3 regions of the Halobacillus sp. HZG1 genome follow, and region 3 is predicted to be linked to each of the others. Evidence: riboswitches for the same ligand, from Rfam matches in the RefSeq annotation. Region 3 holds a riboswitch; each other region holds the start of a gene.

Region 1 (3,245 bases), on a different contig from region 3:
CGCATTCCATTCTTGGAGACCTTATCCTGCAAGGCTTTCCAGTTCCATGTCCCTTCTTGGTCAAACGTTCGTTTAATGAAAAAATCCCCTGTCTGCCAGTCGGATCCTTCGAATAGAGGATAGCTTCCTTTTTCGGCAGCCAAATCAGCGCTTGCTTCGATGGCATGATAGGCAACAGCTTCATACACTTCCTGTGTATAGTTGAGTGCTTCCTCGGATTCCCAGGCAATCTTCTTCTTGGCAAGAAGGTGGGCCCATCCAAAGGTGCCAAGCCCGACACCGCGGTAAGATTGATTGGTAAGCTGTGCTTGTAGAACCGGGATGGTATTACGGTCGATGACATTATCGAGCATACGAACTTGTATGGCGATCAAGCGCTTCAGTACACCGCTTGTGACGGCACGCCCAAGGTTGATGCTCGACAGGTTACAGACGACAAAATCTCCTGGAGTCTTCACTGAAATGATTTTACCGCCTTCTACGTATTGTTCATCCTGAATGGTCGGCTTCTGGTTCTGAGTGATCTCTGTACAAAGATTGCTGCAATAGACCATACCTGCGTGACCGTTCGGGTTCATACGGTTGACTTCATCCCTGTAAAACATATAGGGCGTGCCTGTTTCAAGCTGACCAATCATGATGCGCTTCATGATTTCAATGGCCGGAACTTTCTCTTTGGAAAGGTTTGGATGGGCGACGCAAGCGGCGTATTTCTCCCTGAAAGATCCATCCCCCTTTTTTTCATCAAAGGAGTCTTCCAGCGAATAGCCCATGATGGCGCGAACTTCATGAGGATCGAACAAGTACCAGTCTTCACGATTTTCAACGGCCTCCATAAAGAGGTCGGGGATGGAAACTCCTGTGAAAAGGTCATGCGTTCGCTGGCGCTCATCCCCGTTATTCAACCGGCTGTCGAGAAAAGGGAAGATATCTTTGTGCCAGACATCTAAATATACAGCGACCGCACCTTGACGCTGACCCAATTGGTCCACGCTGACAGCCGTATTGTTCAGTTGTTTCATCCATGGGAGAATTCCTGATGAGACGCCTTTAAATCCACGGATGTCACTTCCACGGCTTCTGATTTTCCCTAAGTAAACCCCGATGCCCCCGCCGTGCTTACTTAAGTTCGCGATGTCGGTATTGGTGTCATAGATAGACTGTAAGGAATCATCGATGGTATCTATGAAACAGGAGCTCAGCTGTCCGTACCGCTTTCCTGCATTGGCAAGAGTAGGAGTGGCGACTGTCATATACAAATGACTCAGCGCCCAATACGCTTCTTTAACGAGAGGAAGGCGCTTGGATGCTTTTTCTTCTGCCATCAACACCATAGCGATGATCATGAAACGTTCTTGCGGGAGTTCATACACTTCTTTCGCTTTACTTTTCGCAAGGTACCGGTCACTTAACGTCTTCAAACCAATGTATGTGAAGAGATGATCGCGATCAGGTACGATCGTGTCTGCCAATTCTTCTATATCCTTTTTTGTGTAATATGTAAGAAGATTCCTGCTGTAAATGTTCTTTTCGGTCAATGTTTGAATCAGCCCGTAGAAGTCCTTATAAGGTTCGGATGTGGATCGATTGTGAGCGGACTTTTCATACATATCTTCCAGGTAGATGCGACTCGCTACATATGTCCAGTCAGGGCTCGTTTCATCGATCTCCGCCAGACATTCCAGGATGAATGCGTGTTTATCATTTTTGAGTGTGGGGGACTTTTCAATGAGTCGTTGTACATGTAAGTGCGGGAATTCTTCTTCCCATTGTTGAACTCTCTCTTGCCAGCACGTGTTTCTTGTTATGGTTTCCATTCTTTTTCACTCCTTGAAAATGGTTCATTGAAATCAGGACACGGAAAAATAAAAAAATCCGCTCAACGAAAATTGAGCGGATGAAACCATGAAACGAAGAGAAGACAAGAGAGCCTCCGTTCCATCGCTTCATCTTCTCAATCCCCGAAGAAGTTGAAACTGCGACGAACGAAGACAGGTCTCCTGGCTGACACTCGATCTTACTCAGGTCCTTCCCGTGCAAAGCACAGTGGAATGTCCATTTCGCGAGTGATGACAGTTGCGGGGGCAGCTCCGGATTCTAACCGGATTCCCTATTAAGCCTAGTGGCATCTTCTATTCGTAGATACTATATATAGTGTTTTTTAAATTTTTAATTAGCTTATATTGTGTTTCTATCATAACGCTGAAAAAAGGAACATGCAACTCTTTTTTATCGAGCTTCGACAAGAATAGAGCTATCATCTCTTTTATGATCCGCTATAATGGAGGGTAGGAAATATTTTTGAAAGGGATGATGGTGTGGCACAAACATTTAATTGGCATAAAGAAGCGGAGAAGCAATGGAACGATCGTGCAGAAATGTGGAATTCAAAAAGTCGGGAGATGTGGGACGGTGGAAGCAGGTGTACAATCGTTCCTTTTTTGACCAAGCATGTAACTAAGGGGCAAATCGCTGATCTCGGATGCGGCGATGGTTATGGCTCCTATCTCCTTTACAAAGCTGGCTTTGATGTTACGGGTCTTGATTTGTCAGAGGACATGGTGAGACGAGCGAATGAACGAGTGAATGATGAGCGGATTTCATTTGTCCAAGGTGACCTGACAAATCTTCCGTTTGAGGATCACTCTTTTGATGCGGCGATGGCGATCAATTCACTGGAATGGACGGAAGTCCCTTATAAAGGTCTGGAAGAGATGAAGCGGATTTTAAGACCGGGTGGCCGTTTGTGTATCGGTTTACTCGGACCTACAGCGATGCCGCGCATCAATAGTTATCGGAGAGTGTACGGAGAAGAGGTCATTTGCAATACGATGATGCCATGGGAACTTCAAAAAATGGCAGAAGAGACTGGATGGACGCATGTAGAGGGCCAGGGGGTGTACAAACGAGGGGTGGAAGACCATCACATCGCCGATCTGGATGAAGAATTAAAACAAGCCTTAACCTTCATGTGGATCTTTATCTTCGAAAAAAAATAAACAACAGAAAAAGCACCCGTTGAGCGGGTGCTTTTTACTTTTTACATGGGAATAAATGTATGACCTGGTACACCGGTTAAATGCAAAAATGTAAATAAATGTATAACCTGGTCGATCTGTGTTTACTTGCCCTCCTCTGACCAGAGGAACTCTTTGAGGAGTTGGTCGACTTCTTCGAGTTCGTGCAGGCCGGAATGTGTGGCCAGCGGGTTGTAGAGACGCTTTTCTTCATATTGTCCAAAAGGG
Region 2 (3,245 bases), on a different contig from region 3:
CCCATGAGTAAAAATAAAGCACCGATTACCTTAAATGCGCGAGGAGTATAATCCATCTTCATTCCCCCTCCTCTGTTTCATAAATAAATAAATCTTCAATCCGCACACCAAATACACGTGCTAATTCAAACGCAAGCGGCAGTGAAGGAGAATACCTGTCCTTCTCAATCGATATAATCGTCTGCCGTGATACCTGTAGCTTCTCTGCCAATTTGTCCTGTGATAACCTTTGTTTATTTCTAAACTCTGTTATTCGGTTCTTCATATCACTCCTCCAATTAATTCCAGTTTATAGTAAAGCAACCTTTACGTAAAGGTTACTTTACATTTGAATTTTTCTTGTTTTATTCTCTACCCGCCGGGGAAATAAGGGGATATGAATAAAAGGAGGATCTCACATGGTCGGAATCGCTTCGGAAAACAGTGTACAATGTGACACCGAGTATTCGACGCTGAAAAAAGTCGTAGTCGCCAAACCTTCTTATATGAAAATTACAGATATCATCAATGAGACACAAAAACATTACCAAAACCAGAACATAAACGTCACCACAGCTCTTCAGCAACACAAGCATTTTGTGCAGGTTTTAGAAAATCATCAGGTTGAAGTCATACAACTTCCAAGTCAGCCGGATCTGCATGAACAGGTGTTTACAAGAGACATCGGGTTTACCATTCATCACCGACTGTTTATCAGCTCTATGAGTGAAAAGGTCAGGCAAGAAGAAACAAATGTGCTTCGAAACTGGGCTGGAGAAAATGACATTGAGGTAGAAGAGGGGCTTCCTTCTTCGATTGAAGGCGGTGATATTGTTGTAGACGGGGCCAGCGTATGGGTAGGTGAAACAAAAAGGACATCCGCTAAAGCGATTCGTGAGCTCCAATTTCGTCTCCCTGATCTGCAGGTAATCCCTGTCCCTCTTAGAGGAGACATCCTTCATCTGGATTGCGTTTTTAACATCATTGATGAATCTACGGCTATCCTGTATCCACCAGCCTTTACTAATAAAAGCTTGAAAGTCATCTCTGCAAGATATCATGTCATTGAAGTGACCGAAAGGGAACAGTTCACCATGGGTCCAAACGTTCTTTCCATTGGAGATCGGAAAGTGATCAGTCTCCCTCAAAACGAACGGCTTCATACACAATTAAAGGAAAACGGGTTTGAGGTGATCCCTGTCGATCTCTCAGAAATTATTAAATCCGGAGGTTCGTTCCGATGTTGCACCCTGCCCTTAAAGCGTATATAAAAGCAGCCCGTTCCTTTTAGGACGGGCTGCTTTTTTTGAACCTTAAAGCACGAATAAAAGAATAGATCAGTAACGTCCCTCCTGTGAGACAAAGCGTTCTTACAAAGGAAGGATAAAGATCAATAAACACATAGTTGAGAGAAGATATAAAAGTAAAAGCAGTTAAAAAAACCGTGAAATCCCACCTTTGATCACATGCCGGGTGACGAGTGAACCATACAGCGATCCCAATGGAAAGCGCAAAAATTGCATAAAACAAAAGTAATCGTCCAAGAATTTCTATGACTCTTAACGCCCCTTTCCCATTCTCTCAACTTTAAAAGTACATAAGTGATAAGTAAGTCACCCTCTAAAGAAAAGGGGTCTACGAACTTCATTCGTCCATCTTTTAACCTTACCTGTCATCTAAGGACAGGTCTGTTTTTCCGGTGTTTCCTTCTGGATGGAGCGGTTTCATACAACCGTTTGTCTTCATCGGTCTCAGGTATAATCGGTGGAACAGGTGTCGGTTTCCCTGCGGCATCCACAGCAACCATCGTTAAAAATGATTCTGTGGTCATCACTTTTTGGCCTTGCAGTAAATCATCAGCAAAGACTTTCACATACACTTCCATTGATGTACGGCCCGTGCTCGTCACACATGCTTCCAACGTCAATGCATCCCCTACTTTAGCAGAAGATATGAAATCCACAGAGTCGATAGAAGCGGTGACCACCACACAATTTGAATGCTTCATAGCGGTTAGAGCCGCAATTTCGTCAATGTATGAAAGGACTTTCCCTCCGAAAATGGTGTCCAGATGATTTGTATCTGGTGGCAGCACTAGTCTTGTTTGAGTCATTTTAGAATAATGAGCGGGTATAGGTTCCATGAACAGGTTCCTCCTTTTTAAGATCGATCTCCCGCTTAGGGAGAGAATACAAAGGCATACTTCCTTTAATTCATGGAACGGTAAAAAACACTTGTTTCATCGAAAACACGTAACATCCTCCTATCTCCCGTAGGAACTCATGTCCTTCCTCATGGCAGGTCTCCTGGCTCAGGTTCATCAGCACATAGCCCTTCCCATTTATAAAATAGTGGGTCATCTATGCACCTCCCCATTACAGTGGCGGGACCGCGCTGGCTTTTCACCAAACTTCCCTTTTCAGCTTCTATGACGAAGCCACCATAAGGCGATCAACTTCTCAATGGAAAAGAGAGACTCTCTTCCCATCCACTATCTCCTAAAACAACCACTCATGTCAACACGAACAAAACCATGATTTTTAAGAATGTTTTTCCATATAAGGGGTTGATTACGAACGATAAACTGATATACTATCCATATCATTCGAATATTAGATTTCATATAATCGCGGGGATATGGCCTGCAAGTTTCTACCGGTTTACCGTAAATGAACCGACTATGAAAAGCAGCACATGCCACCGGGACTTTCCTGTCCACGGTTTCATTGTCTTTGTCTACGTCCAGCACGAAAAGACTTGCTTTCCATAGAGGAAACAAGCTTTTCGTGCTTTTTTGTTACATAAATACCTACTCAAGAAAGGTGTGTTGGATATGGATCAGTTAAAAAAGAAAATTTTAGAAGAGGGTAAAGTGCTATCTCCTTCGGTCATTAAAGTTGATGCTTTTTTGAATCATCAAATAGACCCTGTACTCATGAAAGAAATTGGAGAAGAGTTTGCGAGACGTTTCATAGATTTGGGGATTACCAAGGTGCTGACATTAGAATCCTCAGGTATCGCTCCCGCTCAAATGACAGCCCTAAGCCTGGGTGTTCCCGCGATTTTTGCGAGGAAGAGAAAATCATTGACCATGAAAGATCATCTTTTCACATCAAAGGTCCATTCATTTACGAAACAGGAAACGAATGAAATTTCCATATCGAAAGATTTTATGTCGAAGACCGATCGCGTCCTGATCCTCGATGATTTTCTCGCCAATGGGCAGGCTGCAAAAGGCCTCATAGACCTTGTAGAACAATCCGGAG
Region 3 (3,245 bases):
GAATGAGGGGTCAGATGTTAAAAAAGTTGCCGATCTAGGAAATGGCGAGACAGGAGTAATGGTTGTCGGCACCCCTCTTGATAACCGTGACGGAGCTGTTTTTGTCTATCAATCACTGGATACGATTGAAGAAACGTCCGAGCAGACAACGAAAATCATCTTCCTGGGTGCTGGAATTGCCATCGTCCTGACAACCATTTTCGCTTTCTTCCTGTCCACTAGAATCACAGCTCCTTTAATTAAAATGAGAGAAGGGGCATTGGAACTTGCTAAAGGCGAGTTCAACACGAAAATCCCCATACGTACCCATGATGAAATCGGAGAATTGGCGATGGCGTTTAATCGGATGGGACGGGAGTTGAAGTTTCATATCAACGCCTTGAATCAGGAAAAAGAACAGCTTTCAGGCATTTTGAGGTCGATGGCGGATGGCGTTATTACGTTTAACCGTGAAGGGGCTGTGCTCATTTCCAATCCTCCGGCCCAACAATATTTAGAGGCCTACGAGTTTGAAAGGAATGCTGCCTCTGCTTCTGCTGATCAAACGTCCCTTCCAGAACCACTGATGGATCTGTTTAATGATGTCATTACAGATGAGAATGAATCCATGATCGAGATGACACTGCAAGGCAGGTCCTGGGTCATCATCATGACACCTTTGTATGACAAAGAAAAAGTACGGGGAGCTGTCGCTGTCCTTCGGGATATGACAGAGGAAAGAAGACTGAATAAGCTCCGTAAAGACTTTATCGCAAATGTGTCCCATGAACTGCGAACCCCCATATCCATGCTCCAAGGGTATAGTGAAGCCATCGTGGATGATATTGCAGAGTCAAAAGAAGACAAAAATGAACTCGCTCAAATTATCCATGATGAATCTCTCAGGATTGGCCGGCTTGTCAACGAGTTGCTGGATATCGCGCGCATGGAAGCAGGGCATATTCAGTTAAACGAAGAATCCGTTGAAATGGAGCCGTTTTTAAACAGAATCATCAGGAAGTTCAGTGGAATCGCCAATGAAAAATCTGTAGATCTTAACTTGAAGGTAGAGGGAGAGTTCGGGCTTATCGAATTCGACCCTGATCGTATTGAACAAGTATTTACGAATCTGATTGATAATGCGATCCGCCATTCTGATCCAGGCAGTGAGGTCCAGGTGATTCTGGAAAAAGAAGAAAATGAATGGATAGCAAGTGTCAAAGACTCCGGTTACGGAATCGCTGAGGAAGACCTTCCTTTTGTATTTGAGCGTTTTTATAAAGCTGACAAATCAAGAAAACGTGAGAATAAAAATTATAAAAAAGGCACAGGTCTCGGACTAGCCATCGCGAAAAATATTGTAGAAGCTCACGAAGGGACCATCAGCGTTCATAGCAAGTTGAGAGAAGGAACAACCTTCACTTTCAAAATCCCTTTTTCCCATAAGGAAAAATAAAGTTGCTATATTCGAAAAATTGATGTAATCTTGTTTATGGAAACTTCATATGAAGAGGATTCAGGTGTCTGAAAAGACTTGATAGGGAATCTGGTGCGAAACCAGAACTGTCCTCGCAACTGTAAGTGTAGACGAAAGGGAAATTCCACTGTACCTATTGGTATGGGAAGGATCCTGATTAGGATGACGCACGAGTCAGTAGACCTGCCTGATCCAATGTTTCAAAGCTTCGGGGATTGAGCATTTGAGACAACCGATCGGTATGACGTGTAACGTAAATCTTATCCTTTCGTTTGTCTTAAGCTTACCCTTGTAGAAGGGTAAGCTTTTTTTGGTAGGAAAGATTATTGGATTTCTACAGACACGTCACTTGGTTGTCTTTGCTTTTCTCTCCTCCTGGCCGTGAAATAATAAGAAAAAAGGGAGAGATTGTCATGAAAAAGTGGAGCACGTTTTTTACAGCCATGATTCTTGCTGTTGCCGTACTGGCAGGGTGTGGGACACAAGAGGAAAAGGAAACATCAGCGACTCAGGAAGAACAAGTACAGGAAGTCACTGTAGAGGTGCAGGTTTCTAAAAACAATGGCGAAGAAATGATGGCAGAAGATGAAATAACGGTAGAAGAAGGTACCACGCTTATGGAAGTCATGGAAGAGAACTATGAAGTTGAACAATCAGAAGGCTTTATCAACAGCATAGAAGGAATTGCTGGTAACCAAGAGGAAAAAATGGCTTGGATGTACACCATAAATGGAGACGAAGCAATGGTTGGAGCCAATGAGTACGAAGTAGAGGATGGAGACGAAATCGTTTTTGACTATCAATCTTGGGAATGATGAATGATGAACACATATAAGCTTACACTGATTGCCATGCTCGCATCTTTAGCCGTAGCAGGAAGAATGGCATTAGCTCATCTACCGAACATCCAGCCGGTGACTGCGATCATCATTATTGCTGGTTTCTGGCTTGGACCTAGTGCCGGCATTCTCATTGCTCTGCTCACGACTTTTGTATCGAATGTGCTGCTGGGCATGGGCATATGGACAATCTGGCAGGTAATCGCCTGGTCAATCATAGGAATCGTTGCTGGTCTATTAGGGAAGTATTGGTCGAACATGCCATCATGGGGTCTTTCCATCTATGGATTCATCAGTGGGCTTATGTTCGGTGTCATTCTATCATTGACCATGCGGGCAGCGGGACAACCCTTTTGGGCCTATTATTTAGCCGGCCTCCCGATGGATTTCAATCATGCAGTATCTAGTACTGTGTTCATATTGGCTCTTTCTCCAATACTCGGAACACTTTTCCAACGCTACGAAAAAAGAAACGCCATATCAAAAGTATCTTAGCTACCCGAACCAAGGGTAGCTTTTTTGTTACTGCTACCTCTATATTTTGTTAAAGATAATGGCAGGATTGTGGAAGACTCAGTTTCGAGGCTTTCCCGGGTTCGTTGCCCGGGTTGAGCGTCAGGGGTGGCTGGGAAGCTACTCGTCTAGCTCCATCGCCCAGACACTCGCGTCATAAGCAGAACAGCAAAGGAATGAAAAGCACATTCCGTTGCTGTTCTGCTTATGCAAGTCGTGTCTACCAGGGCGATTCCGCATTTGGACACTTTCCTATGGGGGAGTGGCGAGCTTCCTCGGGCTACGCCCTGCGGGATCTCGCCGATCTCCTTTCTCCCACGGGAGTCTCCCAGCTTCCCAACCACCCCATACGATTATTGTTAGAAACGAATCCCTTTGCCCAGTATGAGTGTCTTTCACAAATCCTGAATCAATAGTGATAAAGCGCTCTATAACAG

Evidence for each region. Region 3 has a riboswitch for cobalamin ahead of VKA52_RS13290 (DUF4430 domain-containing protein). Riboswitches for the same ligand answer to the same signal wherever they lie in the genome.
Region 1: linked by a shared signal. The riboswitch ahead of VKA52_RS01195 (ribonucleoside-diphosphate reductase subunit alpha) and the one ahead of VKA52_RS13290 (DUF4430 domain-containing protein) in region 3 are both predicted to bind cobalamin.
Region 2: linked by a shared signal. The riboswitch ahead of VKA52_RS15115 (acyl-CoA thioesterase) and the one ahead of VKA52_RS13290 (DUF4430 domain-containing protein) in region 3 are both predicted to bind cobalamin.

The regions. Positions count from the first base shown of each region.
Region 1 is NZ_JAYLVQ010000013.1:11,243-14,487, forward strand. Features, by position in the region: gene VKA52_RS01195 (ribonucleoside-diphosphate reductase subunit alpha) at 1-1,817, opposite strand, end outside; cobalamin riboswitch at 1,975-2,148, opposite strand; gene VKA52_RS01200 (class I SAM-dependent methyltransferase) at 2,319-2,999, shown strand; gene VKA52_RS01205 (alpha/beta fold hydrolase) at 3,122-3,245, opposite strand, start outside.
Region 2 is NZ_JAYLVQ010000076.1:4,212-7,456, forward strand. Features, by position in the region: gene VKA52_RS15100 (permease) at 1-56, opposite strand, end outside; gene VKA52_RS15105 (helix-turn-helix transcriptional regulator) at 59-265, opposite strand; gene VKA52_RS15110 (dimethylarginine dimethylaminohydrolase family protein) at 399-1,250, shown strand; gene VKA52_RS15115 (acyl-CoA thioesterase) at 1,652-2,122, opposite strand; cobalamin riboswitch at 2,259-2,439, opposite strand; purine riboswitch at 2,579-2,680, shown strand; gene VKA52_RS15120 (xanthine phosphoribosyltransferase) at 2,813-3,245, shown strand, end outside.
Region 3 is NZ_JAYLVQ010000070.1:24,461-27,705, reverse strand. Features, by position in the region: gene VKA52_RS13295 (ATP-binding protein) at 1-1,435, shown strand, start outside; cobalamin riboswitch at 1,481-1,661, shown strand; gene VKA52_RS13290 (DUF4430 domain-containing protein) at 1,870-2,271, shown strand; gene VKA52_RS13285 (ECF transporter S component) at 2,278-2,790, shown strand; gene VKA52_RS13280 (hypothetical protein) at 2,985-3,224, shown strand.